Bdellovibrio bacteriovorus: one gene and its partner. The protein of the gene in region 2 interacts with the protein of the main gene of each other region in a pairwise test. Links are inferred from orthologs where the notes say so. Each region holds a gene or a part of one and is shown on either strand. Other genes may lie near its edges.

The links.
Region 1: the proteins of mtgA (region 2) and B9G79_RS03290 interact in binary tests that used the Escherichia coli proteins (3 or more experiments, as listed by UniProt). The link is inferred for Bdellovibrio bacteriovorus from one-to-one orthologs.

The regions. Positions count from the first base shown.
Region 1 is NZ_CP020946.1:656,387-662,131, forward strand. What follows is about bases 1-2,961. They hold B9G79_RS03290 (penicillin-binding transpeptidase domain-containing protein), read left to right. Parts: upstream 1-470; coding sequence 471-2,453; downstream 2,454-2,961. Other genes in these bases: rsmH (16S rRNA (cytosine(1402)-N(4))-methyltransferase RsmH), read left to right, coding at 1-153; B9G79_RS03285 (hypothetical protein), read left to right, coding at 134-469; B9G79_RS03295 (penicillin-binding transpeptidase domain-containing protein), read right to left, coding at 2,531-2,961. Also shown: more of B9G79_RS03295, read right to left, coding at 2,962-3,385; B9G79_RS03300 (RecQ family ATP-dependent DNA helicase), read left to right, coding at 3,579-5,171; B9G79_RS03305 (UDP-2,3-diacylglucosamine diphosphatase), read right to left, coding at 5,178-5,745. UniProt on the Escherichia coli protein: Essential cell division protein that catalyzes cross-linking of the peptidoglycan cell wall at the division septum. Required for localization of FtsN.
Region 2 is NZ_CP020946.1:1,018,275-1,025,764, forward strand. Bases 2,124-4,980 are described here. They hold mtgA (monofunctional biosynthetic peptidoglycan transglycosylase), read left to right. Parts: upstream 2,124-3,104; coding sequence 3,105-3,857; downstream 3,858-4,980. Other genes in these bases: B9G79_RS04985 (ATP-binding protein), read right to left, coding at 2,124-2,386; gloA (lactoylglutathione lyase), read left to right, coding at 2,591-3,100; B9G79_RS05000 (hypothetical protein), read left to right, coding at 3,931-4,341; B9G79_RS05005 (AlkZ-related protein), read left to right, coding at 4,351-4,980. Outside these bases: more of B9G79_RS04985, read right to left, coding at 1-2,123; more of B9G79_RS05005, read left to right, coding at 4,981-5,019; B9G79_RS05010 (CapA family protein), read left to right, coding at 5,106-6,251; ybaK (Cys-tRNA(Pro) deacylase), read left to right, coding at 6,283-6,777; B9G79_RS05020 (ATP-binding protein), read left to right, coding at 6,900-7,490. UniProt on the Escherichia coli protein: Peptidoglycan polymerase that catalyzes glycan chain elongation from lipid-linked precursors. May play a role in peptidoglycan assembly during cell division in collaboration with other cell division proteins.

The sequences.
Region 1 (5,745 bases), 360 kb from region 2 along the record:
AATATTTTCCGTGAGTCCGAGGATTTAGGCCGCACGGTGACTAAGAAAGTAATTGTTCCCACTCAGGAAGAGTGTGACAGAAATTCTCGCTCACGCTCTGCGAAGCTGAGAATATTCGAGAGGAGTGCTCAGGATGAGCTCACAAAACTTTAAGCAGCTAAAACCTTTCTTCAGTATTCTTATTGTCATCTTTACTTTGTTTTCAATCGTGTTCCTGCAGATGGAAGAACGCCGTATGGGTTACAGCGTTCTGAAGCTGACCCGTGAACACAAAAAAGTCTGGGAAGAAAAACGCACCAAGGAAATCTCTTTGGCAAAAATCACTCGTCCCCAGCTTTTGGATTCCGTGGCTCAGCAAAAATTCACTCTTAAAAAGGTTCAGGCCAATCAGATCATTCATCTGACCGGCCCGCTGGCTTCTGAGATGAACACTGTGGCTGAAAAAGGCATCGCAAAAAAGGATCTGTAAGTTGAAATCACGTATTGTTGTCATCTTCGTCGGAATTCTAGTGTTGTGGTCCGCTTTGGCGATGCGCGCAGCCTATCTTCAATTTCTTCCCAACGACCGCTTGAATGCTTTGCAAAACCGTCAATTCCAAACGAAGGTTTCTTTGCCCGCGCGCCGTGGGGCGATTGTCGACAGCAATGGCCGTGACCTTGCCATGTCGGCGGCGGCTTACTCTTTGTATGCCGATCCAAAGCTTTTGGAAAACCGCAAACAGGTGGCGAGGAAGCTGGCAAAGGTTCTGAATCAATCGCCTGAATCCGTTTACGCAAAGATCAAGGACGGCAACCGCCGCTTCGTTTGGATTCAGCGCATGCTGGAACAAGACAAAGCTGACGAAATCAAATCCTGGGACATCCGCGGTCTTTCCTTTGTGGAAGAATGGCGCCGTGTTTATCCAAATGAAACTTTGCTGGCACAAACCCTGGGTTTCCTGGGCAGTGAAGGGCAGGGACTTGAAGGTCTTGAGCTGGGTTACAACCAGGCTCTGACCGGGAATAAAAAGAAAGTTCTGGTAAAGCGTGATGCTCGTGGCCGCCCGCTGATCAACGACGGTTTGATGTTCATTGAAAATCCGGAAGGGACTGAGCTGAAGCTGACTGTGGATTCTGATTTGCAGTACCGCCTTGAAAGTGAACTGGCGAACGCGGTTTCCCAGTTTGAAGCGGATCATGCAGTGGGTGTGATTCTGGATGCGAAGACTTCCAAAATTCTGGCGTTGGCATCTGCCCCGACATTTGATGTGAACAAAGCTGCCAAGGCGCCGTCTGAATATCGCCGTAATAAAATCGTCACCGACGCATTTGAGCCCGGGTCCACGATGAAAGCTTTTGTGATCGCCGCAGCTTTGCGTGATGGTCTGATTCAGCCCAACACCAAGTTCTATTGTGAAAAAGGCAGCTTCAGAGTCGGCGACCGCATCATCAAAGAAGCCGAAACCAGAGAGAAGTTCGAGGACCTGACTGTTTCTGAGATCCTGGCAGTGTCTTCCAACGTCGGTACCACCAAGATCGCTTTCAAAATGGGTCAAGAGCGTTTGCGCCAGGGCCTGCTTGATTTCGGATTCGGTCAGCGCTTGGGTGTGGATCTGCCGGGTGAAGCCCGCGGAATGGTGCAGGGGCTTCCTTGGAGACAGCATTTGCTTTCCAATATCTCTTTCGGTCACGGGATTTCCACGACACCGTTGCAGATTGCCAATGCCTTTGCGGCGATTGCCAACGGTGGTGTTCTGAATACTCCGTACATTGTACAAAGCATGCGTGATGCGGAAACCGGCGAGCTGGTTGAAGTTCAGCCAAAACCCATCCGCCGCATTCTTTCCCCCGAACAAGCCGCACAAATGCGCGCGATGTTGGTGGGAGTGACCACCAAAGGTGGTACTGGTGGTAACGCCCGCGTCGATGGTTTCATGGTGGCGGGTAAAACCGGGACAGCTCAAAAAGTAAATCCGAACGGGCGTGGCTACCTGCGTGGCGCCTATATCTCCAGCTTTGGCGGATTCATCCCAGCCAACGATCCGAAGTTCGTGATCTATGTGGCGGTGGATTCCCCGCGCAAATCCTATTACGCGGCCACAGTGGCAGCTCCAGTGTTTTCTCGAATTGCCTCTTATGCTGTTCGCAAAGAAGGCATTGCTCCATTGCAGTTGGCTGAAGAATCCACAGTGAATCCAAAAGTTCGCCGAGTGGCTTCTGAACCAAAAGCCGTCAAGAAAGCCGAAGCTCCAAGAGCGATCCTGACTGCGACTGAACTGGATAAGGTCACGAACGTTGAAACCGGTGACACCGTTCCCAACCTGATGAATCTGACCACGCGCGAAGTTCTTCGCAAAGTCAGCGGTCAGGATCTGAAAGTGAAATTCGTAGGGCAGGGCACCGTCAGCGAAGTCTTCCCAACCGCCGGCTCCCAAGTCCCCGAAAGCAAAGAAATCACCGTCATCATGAAATAGCCAAAAGGTACCTGCTTACTTTTGCAGAAGCATTGCGCCAGATGCGCCGCTTCGGAAAAAGTAAGCAGGTACCTTTTTTACCAGAGGTTTTCCTCTTTGAGCAGATTGATGGTCAGTTGTTTGGCGAGGCGGCTGCCGAATTCGGCGTTTTCCACGTCCACGGTGTCGATGTAGTTTGTTGCAAAAACATACTGGCGATCAGGTGTTTTGATGAATCCCACGAACCAGCCGATGCGGCGTTTTTGAGCTTCATCCGTATAGCCCGATCCGGTTTTTCCGCTGAACTCATAACCCTTCGGGGTCTTTTCCAGGAACATGATTTTCTTGGTCAGTTCCTGCGAGCGTTTGGTCGCCGGCAATTTATCGTACAAAAGTTTTTTCAGGAAGTCGGTCTGTTCAAATCCTGAAATGCGCAAAGAGAAGCCTTTTTCATCCGGGGTGAAAGAGGCTGGCGTCAGCCACGCGGTTTTGATGCCGCCGGAAATATCCTGATTGCCGTAATCAAACTTGCGCAGATACGTTTGCAGCTTTTGAAAACCCATCTTGCCGGTCAATACCTGGGAATACCACACAGTGGAGTTTTTCATCCATGAAGCGGCCGTCTGATCTTTGTTCCACTCGGGGATGGAGTGCTTTTTGCCGTTCCATTTGAATTTCGTGCTTTCATTTTTCAGAATGCCGGAATCAAAGCCCATCACTGCCAAGGGAACCTTGAAAGTCGAACACGCCGGACGCTGCACCTGACAGTTTTCCTCATTGATGGATTTCTGAATCTGGCCGGTTTGGGCATCAATCAGCAAAAAACAGACGGCCTTGTCCGGGTAAGGATCCGCTGCGACTGGCGCGGCTTCCTTGGCTGGAGCCTCTTTCGGGGCAGGGGAGGAACAACCCAGCAGCAGGGCAGGAATCGTTAGAAATGAGAGTGCCTTCATAAAAACTCCTTCGGATTTATAGGTTCGCATAAATTGCGGGGCAGGTCTTGCAAAATTTTTCCGACTGGAATTCGGAAACCACCGGGAACTTCCGAAGGATTCAGGGCACTTAGGGCCTCGCCTTGTTCTTGCTGCCTGTTTGCGCGGCAGCACAAGAAGCCGTGCAATCTTGTTGAAATCAAGGGGTGTTTGAATGAAAGTGTCGTTTATGGAAATCGCCGTCCGTCCGCAGGAAAACCAGCTCAAAAAATACTTCAATCTTTCCGGTTTCCGACGCGGGCAAAAAGAGATCATCGATTCGGTGATGGGCGGCCGGGATGTTCTGGCCGTTCTGCCGACCGGTGGTGGCAAATCCCTGTGCTATCAGTATCCGGCGGTTGCCACACAAAAGCTTGTCATCGTTATTTCCCCGCTGATTGCTTTGATGAAGGATCAGGTGGCTTCTTTGCGCCGTTATGGCATTCCGGCGGGCGCCCTGCACTCCGGACAAAGTGATGACGACAAACGTGAGGTCTTCGCCGACATCAACAAGGGCGGCGCCTTCGTGTTGTATCTTTCCCCGGAGCGCGCTCAGAAAGAGGGCTTCCATCGCTGGGTGCAAAACCGTCAGGTCGGCCTTTTTGCGATTGATGAAGCTCACTGCGTGTCCCAGTGGGGGCATGACTTCCGTGAAGAATATGCGCAGCTCAATGTTTTGAAAAAGCTGTGCCCGGATGTTCCCGTGCTGGCACTGACCGCGTCGGCGACACCGACCGTCTTGGATGATATTTCCAAGCATCTGAAGCTGCAAAAGCCCGAGCGCATGGTTCACGGATTCTACCGTTCCAACCTGTACTATCAAGTGGAGCTGTGTGAAGACGAAGACGCCAAGCTTCTGCTGCTGCTTCAAAGTATCAAACAAACCCCTCAAGGGCGCATTATCGTTTACTGTGGGACTCGCAAGGTCACTGAAAGCATTGCGGCTTTCCTGCAAAAGAAGTTCGGTAAAACTGTGGGCTACTATCATGCCGGTCTGACTTCCGAAACTCGCACCAGCACCCAGGAAGCTTACGCCAAAGGGGAGCTGCGCATTCTGGTGGCGACCAATGCCTTCGGTATGGGTATCGATCAGCCGGATGTGCGTCTGGTGGTGCATTTCCAGATTCCTGCCAATATCGATGCTCTTTATCAGGAAATGGGACGTGCGGGCCGTGACGGCGAGCATTCGACCTGCCTGACTTTGTATTCGAAGAAAGACAAGGGTCTTCAGTCCTTCTTCATTCACAGCTCGGAAGCACCGGATGAAATCAAAGACGCGCGCTGGAGAAATCTGGACGCCCTGGTGAACTATTCCGAAGGTGGAGAGTGTCGTCACGCCGAGATTCTTACTTACTACAAAGACTCCCAGCGCATCGAGCGCTGTGGGCACTGTGACAGTTGTGATCCGAAATCAAGTCGTCGCATCCAGAAGTCTGTGACTCCGCTGGCGAAGATGGATCAGGTTGTCACCAAACTGAAAAAGGCCTCCAGCAAATCCAAAAAAATCACCAACACCGACGATATCGTGCTGGATGAGATTCAGGAAAAACGTATGGAGCTTCTGAAGCGCTGGAGACGTGAAAAGGCGAAAGAGCTGGATGTGCCAGCCTTCGTGGTCTTCGGTGATTTGACCCTGCGCCAACTGGCGGTGAAAAACCCACGCACTCTTGATGAGATGAAAAACATCTATGGCATCGGGGATTCCAAGCTGGAAAAGTTCGGATGGGATATTCTGGCGGAACTGGGTGATCCTACACGCCGCCTTTAGTGGCGGCTAAAGCCCCTTATCAGCTTCAAACTGAGTCAGAACCACATCCTGGCTTGTAATGCCGATATAGGTCGGCGAAATCATCCAGGAACCGCTGTTGAAATACCTTCCTTGGGGCAGATCAATGGTGCCGGGATGGTGAGTGTGACCAAAGATGATGGCATCAAAGCCGCGGGAGCAGATTTCTTCAGCCGCGATCACAAAGTCCGGATGTTCCCCGGGCAGGCATGGAACTTCGCTGCTGCCGCGGAAGCGCCGGCGCAGACGGGACTTTATTTCTTCAAACTTAATCCAGGCTTTATAAATTCGCGGGCTGACCATCAGGGCAAAACCACCCAGCCAGGTCAGGAACTCATACAGATCGGGGCGTTTCACAAAGAACGGGTCGTACAAGTGGCCGTGCTCGATGCGAATGCGCTGCTTGCCACACTGAACATTTAAAAATGGCGCCAGGGTTAACGGGCCCCAGTCCTCCAGAAAGTTTTCAAGGACGATGTCGTGGTTTCCGACGACGTAAAACACGCGATTTCCAGCTTTGGTGATGGCTTTGACGGCGCGAAACACCTCGGGCACA
Region 2 (7,490 bases):
TGTGATCCTTTTCCCATTTGCGAATTTTCTGGGTGGCGGTGAAGCCATCCATCACCGGCATCTGCATATCCATTAATATCAGATCAAACCGCTGCTTTTGCACCAGGTCCAGCGCCTGTTGGCCATTGGCGGCTTCTGTGATCCGGTGAGGCGTGTTTTTCAGATAAGCCTTGATCAACAGACGGTTGTCGTCGGTGTCATCAACAATAAGGATGGACAGGGGTTCCTGCGGGGTCTGTGAAGACGAAGCCGGGACAGTGGCCGTGACCTGAGCCAGCAATTCTTCCTGCACGTCACGCAGCCAGGGCAGATCCAGACTGAATGAAAAACGGCTTCCGCGATGCAGTTCACTTTCAATGGTGATATCGCCATTCATCATCTTAACCAGACGTTTTGAAATGGAAAGCCCCAGCCCGGTGCCGCCGAACTTGCGGGTGATGGTGGAATCAGCCTGGGTGAATGGCTGAAACAACTGCGGAATTTTTTCTCGCGGAATGCCAATGCCGGTGTCGCTGACGTGGAAGATCAGGTTGCCTTCCATATTAGTTTGGTTCTTCATCAGCTCGACCCGGATGAATCCTTCGTTGGTGAACTTTATGGAGTTGCTGATCAGATTGGAAAGAACCTGCCGGATGCGCGTCGGATCACCCATGAATATCCCGCGTGTGTCCTCGCTAAGGTAAACAGTCAGTTCCAGATTTTTTTCGCGGGCCTTCAGTTCAAACATTTCCGTGACGTCGGCGACCAGACTGTGCAGGTTGACTTCGGTTTTTTCCAAAGTCACCAGGCCCGCCTCAATTTTCGAAATATCCAGAATGTCGTTGATGATGCTTAAAAGATTGTGTCCGGCCTTTTTCGAAATATCGACATAGTGTTTCTGCTCTTCGTTCAGCGTGGATTCCTCAAGCAGGTCGGACATGCCGACAATCACATTCAGGGGGGTGCGGATTTCGTGGCTCATGTTGGCCAGGAATTCGGATTTGGTTTCAGAGGCTTTCTTAAGCTGAACATTGAGGTCGATCAGATGCTGGGTTTTCTCGTCCACGATTTCTTCCACCGTGATGATCCGGTTGGCGATGGTCAGCAGCAGGGCACAGATCAAAAACACAAAGACCAGGGACGTCAGCAGGAACACCGCCGCATTGAATGCCGATCCTTCCCGCAACGAGATGTCCTGCTGAACGGTGACTTCCCACTGTCGATCGCCGACCTCAAGATGCGAGCTCCATTTGAAGTCCGCATGAAACTCACCAGCCCGGTCGTTCAGGGTGTCGATCATTAATTCGCGGGCGGACGCCTGGGTGACGTCTTCAATCAAAACACGATAGCTCGGGTCATTCAGCACATCAGTCAGGTCGCGCAATATTCCGTCCAGACGCACGACCTCCAGCAGCACCCCTTCCGGTCGGCCGATGGCCATCATCAGATAGATCCCGCGGGAGGTGTGGTTGAATTCATTCAGTTCAACAGGGCTTGAGGTGATGATGCGTTTTTTCTCAAGCGCTTTTTTTAGCAGTGTGCTGCGCTCGGGATGATTTCCGAAATCATAGCCCAGCACCTGGCTGTTTTGGGAAACGGGTTCAATGTATTCAATCTGGAATTTTTCCGGCTGTTTTCGGTCATACGGAATCCAGGCCAGGGCCTGAACTTCGGGTCGGCGCGAATGCAGGGTGGTGGCAAAATCATGGAATTCCTGACGGGTCACCGTGGTAGAGCTGTCAAAGAAGCTTTTCAGGGACACCAGCATGTCGATGTTGCCGTTGAAGTCCTTTTCCAGAACATTGAAGGTGAATTCAGCCTTGCGGGTGAACTCGGCGGCCTGTTTCTCTTTCTCCGAGTGGGTCAGGTATTGAGAGGCGGAAAGAATCAGGGCAAAGGCCACGCACACCGGGACAAGAACTTTGGTGACAGACTTCAGCCAGTAACGGCGTGACTGGGTGGAGAACATCAGGGCCAGTGGCGCAAGGATCAGACCGCCTATGGAATCCCCGACGAACCAGTGAATCCAGTTCATTGAAATATTTTTGGGCGTCAGCACGTGGTTGAAATAAAGCAGTCCCACGCCCCAACTGGCACTGATCAGGGCCGCGACCGGTCCTGCTAAAAACAGAAACAGAATCACTTCGCGCTCAAGATAGAAGCGCTTTGGAAAACGGAGAAAACGTCGGATTAAAACGGCGGCGATGACCACCGACAGGGTGTTTCCGACAGAAATTCCCAGAGGCAGCAGCAGATTTGAAATAGTTTCCAGGTTGCGGGCATTGATCAGGAAGGCACCCACAAGAACGCCGGGCCAGCGGTTGATTCCAAAAAGCAACAACGCCGCGATACTGATACCAAATGGGGGCCAAACCAATGACGCATAACCCGGGGGTAACGCTAGCAAAAGCCCCAGCCGTCCTGTCAGATAATACAGAACAAAAATAAGAAAGGTTTGAAAAGCCCAGGTCTTAAGAAGCCGTTGGAACATGAGTCCATTTTATCGGTGTTCCAGAGGGGAAACAATCTATACCTATTTACCCTCTACCAAATGCCTTTTTGTACTGTTGTCAAAAGCATGTTATGAATAGGCCACGGTTAGGAGAATTCCATGTCAAACATCGCGGGGGTGTGCGTGAGCCCCGACAAAGAAACACAAAAGTACGTATTCAACCACACGATGCTTAGAATCAAAGATCCTAAAGCCTCCCTGGATTTTTACACCCGCATTTTGGGGATGAAGCTGGTGCGCAAACTGGATTTTGCCGAGTGGAAGTTTTCTTTGTTCTTTTTGGCCTATGTGCCGGAAGGAACGGATGTCCCTGCCGAGAACGAAGCCAATGCCCGCTATGCCTTTGGTCGGGAAGCAGTTCTGGAGCTGACCCACAACTGGGGCACCGAAGAGCAAGAGACCACTCCCTACCATAACGGCAATACCGAACCTCGCGGTTTTGGTCATATCTGTATTTCAGTCCCGGACATTCAGCAGGCCTGTGCCCGTTTTGAATCCCTGGGTGTGACCTTTCAAAAACGTCTGGGCGAGGGCGGCATGAAAAACATCGCTTTTATCAAAGATCCGGATCAATATTGGATTGAGGTGGTTCAACCGGGTCTTTTGTAAAAACATGCGCAGTCGTTGGCAAACTTTAAGAAAATGGATCCTGAAAGCAGTGCTGCTCTTTTTCGTGAGCAGTCTGGGATTCGTTTTACTTTATCGCTTCGTTCCGGTGCCGCTGACACCTTTGATGGTGATTCGCTCGGTCAGTTCGTTGTGGGGTGAAGAGTTTGTCGGCATTCACAAGGACTGGGTGCCGCTGGAAGAGATTTCCCCATCCGTGCAAAAAGCCGTTCTGAAGGCCGAGGACTATCGCTTCTTTGAGCACAATGGTTTTGACTTTGACGCCATTGAAAAGGCGATGAAGTACAACAAGACCCATAAACGAAAAAAAGGCGCCAGCACCATCACCCAGCAAACGGCCAAGAATGTGTTCTTGTGGCCCCAGCGCGACTGGGTTCGCAAAGGGCTTGAAGCCTATTTCACCATTTTGATTGAATTCACCTGGCCCAAAGAGCGCATCATGGAAGTTTACCTGAATGTGATCGAACTGGGTCCTGGAGTTTACGGGGTCGAGGCGGCTTCGCAGAAGTACTTCAAACGCAGCGCCCGCAATATCAATCCTTATCAGGCGTCGTTGATCGCTGCCGTTTTGCCAAATCCGCGGCGCTTCCGTATTGACCGGCCTTCCAACTATGTTGTCGGCCGTCAGCGCCGTATTCTGAATCGCGTGGCTCCGGCCATTCCCAAAGCCGCCGATGCTTCTGTTCTGGACTTCCTGGATCTGAAGTTTGACAGCGAAGAAGATGAGTCCGCCAACTAAAATCCAGCGTTGAAGGACAGATTGCCTTCCTCCGCCGAATCCCCAAAGCTTTCATTAAGTCACGAGGGGATTTATGCACCATTTTGTCTGGTTTGTGCTTTTGCTGCTGACGTCGGGACTGGTTTCCTGCGGGGCGATTTCCTCTGGGGACAGCTCGGGGCAAAAAGATCCCGACACCAATCCGCAAAAGCCCGTGGATCCGCAGGAACTGCATTATCCCAATGTGGATGCGGAAGTCTTTTCGGTCAGTTGCTATCGCTGTCACAGTCATCTGTTTGGAGTCACACGGGGCGGGGTTGCTTTGGATTCCTATGCAGAGGCCAGCTTCAACGCCGCAAGAATCTATCAGGCGGCCATCGTGGAAAAACGCATGCCTCTGGGAGGCATGCTGACTGTGCGTCAGTATGAACTGCTGAAGGCGTGGCTGGAATCCGGTGCCCCGGCCTTTGAACTCGAGGTTGCGCCCGTGACCCTGCAGGAATAGAATTTTCCCATGAGTTCAAAAAAGAAAAAAGCGCAGATGGTGAAGGCAATCAACGAGCGGGGCTGTCTGCTGGTGTATCCTTTGGAAAACCGCAAAGAGCCGGCAAGCCTGTGGTCTGAACTTTATCCGCGCACCAAAATGCGCTGGGAGTGGGATCAGGAGGGCGACAACCGCGTGGCTGAAATGTGGGTGCTGCGCGAAGAGCTGTCACGCAGTGAGGAAGTCATCTATGCCAAGTGGTTCCGCAACCGCGCGACCTTTTTTTCAAAGGAAGTGTTCGTAAATCTGCTGGCCTATCTGGGCAGTTCTCAGGGGCGCCTTCAACTGCCGCGTTCCAGTCAGGAAGCGTTGGATAGTTTTCTGCTGGATTCCCCGCAGTCCACCAAAGTGATCAAGGAAAATCTGGGCTGGCAGGGAAAGCTGATGGAAAGCCACTACAACCGGGCGATGAAGCCCCTGTGGAATTATCTGCTTCTGGTGGGTTATGGTGAAGTGCAGGATTCCAGTTTTCCCTCCCTGAACATGGCCGCTTCCCAGAATCTTTTCGAAGACCTCTGGCTTCAGTCTCAAAACCTCAGTCCCGAAAAGGCCGAGGCCTTTCTGGAAAACAAACTGGGCTCTGACAATCCGTTTTTCAAGTACGCACAGAAGATGGCGAAAAGCAGCGCGCAGCTTTAGTCTGCTGCCTTTTGCCAGCGCTGTATTTATTCAAAGCCGCGAAGGTGCTTTTGCCTCGGCATTAAATTCAGGAAAAAGTGAAGTCTATGCCAAGACATCACTTCATCCTTCTTTTGATTGCGGTTCTTTTCATTCACCCCACCCAGGCCAGGGCCGCGCCGGATGTGCAGTTTCAGACGGAATGTCAGGACGGGCAGGACCGAATCAGTCTGTCCTTCGTGGGTGATATTCTGGTGCATGAGGCTTTGTACCGTGCTGTAGTCAGCGGCACGCAGCACTTTAGCCAAATCTGGCGAAGGACCGATGCGCTGATGACCAAAGCACATTTTTCTGTGGGCAATCTGGAGGGACCGGCTGCATTGGGGGTCGATAAGCGAGGCAAGGACCACGGCGACGTCGGCTTTATCTATGATGAGGTGGTGTATTCGGGCTCTAATTTTTCCTTCAACTATCATCCGCGTATTTTGTCGGATCTGTATCGCTCGGGTTATGATCTTTTGACCGTGGCCAATAATCACTCTTTGGATCGCAGTTGGCTGGGGATTGACAAGACCATTCGCGCGGCACGCAATGTGGGGATTCCCACTGTGGGCATTCGTCTGTCATCAGAACGCAGCGGGGCCTTCCATCACATTGCCACCATTGGGGGCTTCCGGGTGGCCTTCCTAGGCTGCACGGAAATGAGCAACGGACACAACGACAGCAGGGATCAGGTGCTGTTTTGTTATAAGAACCCCGACAAGATGGTGGAGCTGATTAAAAGCATCACTGCGGATTCCAGTGTCGATGCGCTGATTTTGCTGCCGCACTGGGGGCAGGAATACAAACATTCTCCTGATTCTCGGCAGAAGGCTTTTGCAAAACGCTATCTGGAGGCCGGGGTGACGGCAATCATCGGCTCGCACCCCCATGTGCTGCAACCGTGGGAAAAGTATGTCACCAAGGACGGGCGCGAAACACTTGTGGCCTATTCACTGGGGAACTTCGTGGCGGGGCAGGCGGGCTTGGCGCGAAAGACCGGTCTGGTGGTTTATCTGGGGCTGGCCCGCAGCGCCGGCCGGGTGAAAGTCTTTGGCGCTTCTTACACGCCAACTTATCGTGAAGGTGCAGAGGTTTATCCAGTCACCAAAAATCAGGCGGTGTTCGATCATGTTGCCAGTATGTACGGCAAAGAACGCCGGCTTGATGCCGCCGGGGACCTGATGAGTCATCTGTGCACGAAAAGTGAATGATTTGCTCGGGCCCCGGAGTTACACTGGGGCCATGAGCGACAAAGACAAATTTCCTGTGACCCTGGCTATTCGTGAACTGCAAAAACATCAGGTGCAGTACACCGGACATCTTTTTCCCTATGAAGAAAAAGGCGGCACGTCTCATTCCTCAAAAGAACTGGGAGTTCCTGAACATCACGTGATCAAAACCCTGATCATGGAAAATGAAAAAAAGGAACCCCTGGTGGTTTTGATGCACGGGGATTTGCAGGTCTCAACAAAACAACTGGCGCGTGAGCTGGGTGTGAAAACGATTTCTCCGTGCAAGCCTGAAGTGGCGGATCGCCATTCAGGTTATCAGGTCGGCGGAACATCTCCGTTTGGAACCAAACGCGAGATGCCTGTGTACATGGAAAAAACCATTCTGGATCTGGATCTTATTTATATCAATGGCGGCAAGCGTGGATTCCTGGTTTCTTTGAAACCGCAGGAAGTCCAAAGGCTTTTACAACCAACTTTGGTTCACGTCGGTGTTAAAGCTTCTTGATTACCGTCTGCAATAAATAGATATTTTTTGTTTGTTTACATCTTCAAGATTCTCAAGATTGTCTTTGATGGACAATTTTTTGAACCCACATAGTCTGAGACCAGCGCTTGTTCGGAGGTTTCATGTCGTATGATGGCGGTGTCAGAAAGCTTGTGGAAGTGATTCAAAACCTGTCTGCGGCCCGGTCTTTAGATGAAATCACAAAGCTGGTGCGGACTGCCGCCCGGGTGATTGCCGATGCGGACGGAGCTACCTTTGTTTTAAAAGACGGGGACTTTTGTTTCTATGCAGACGAGGATGCGATCAGTCCTTTGTGGAAGGGTCAGCGTTTTCCGCTGGAGTCCTGCGTTTCCGGCTGGGCCATGCTGCACAAAGAAACCGTGATCATCGAGGATATTTATCGGGACTCTCGTGTGCCATGGGACGCTTATCGTCCGACCTTTGTTAAAAGCATGATGATGACCCCGATCCGGCGCGAGGACCCCATCGGCGCCATTGGCACTTATTGGAAAGACCAAAGACTTCCCACCGATGAGCAGCGCGAACTGTTGCGCGCGCTTGCAGACTCTGTTTCGGTCAGTATCGAAAATCTGAACAACTATAATGATCTGCAAAAACGTATCGAAGAACTGAAAGAAGCCAATCGCTCCAAGGACGAGTTTTTGATGACGGTGTCGCATGAACTGCGCACGCCTTTGAATTCGATCATGGGA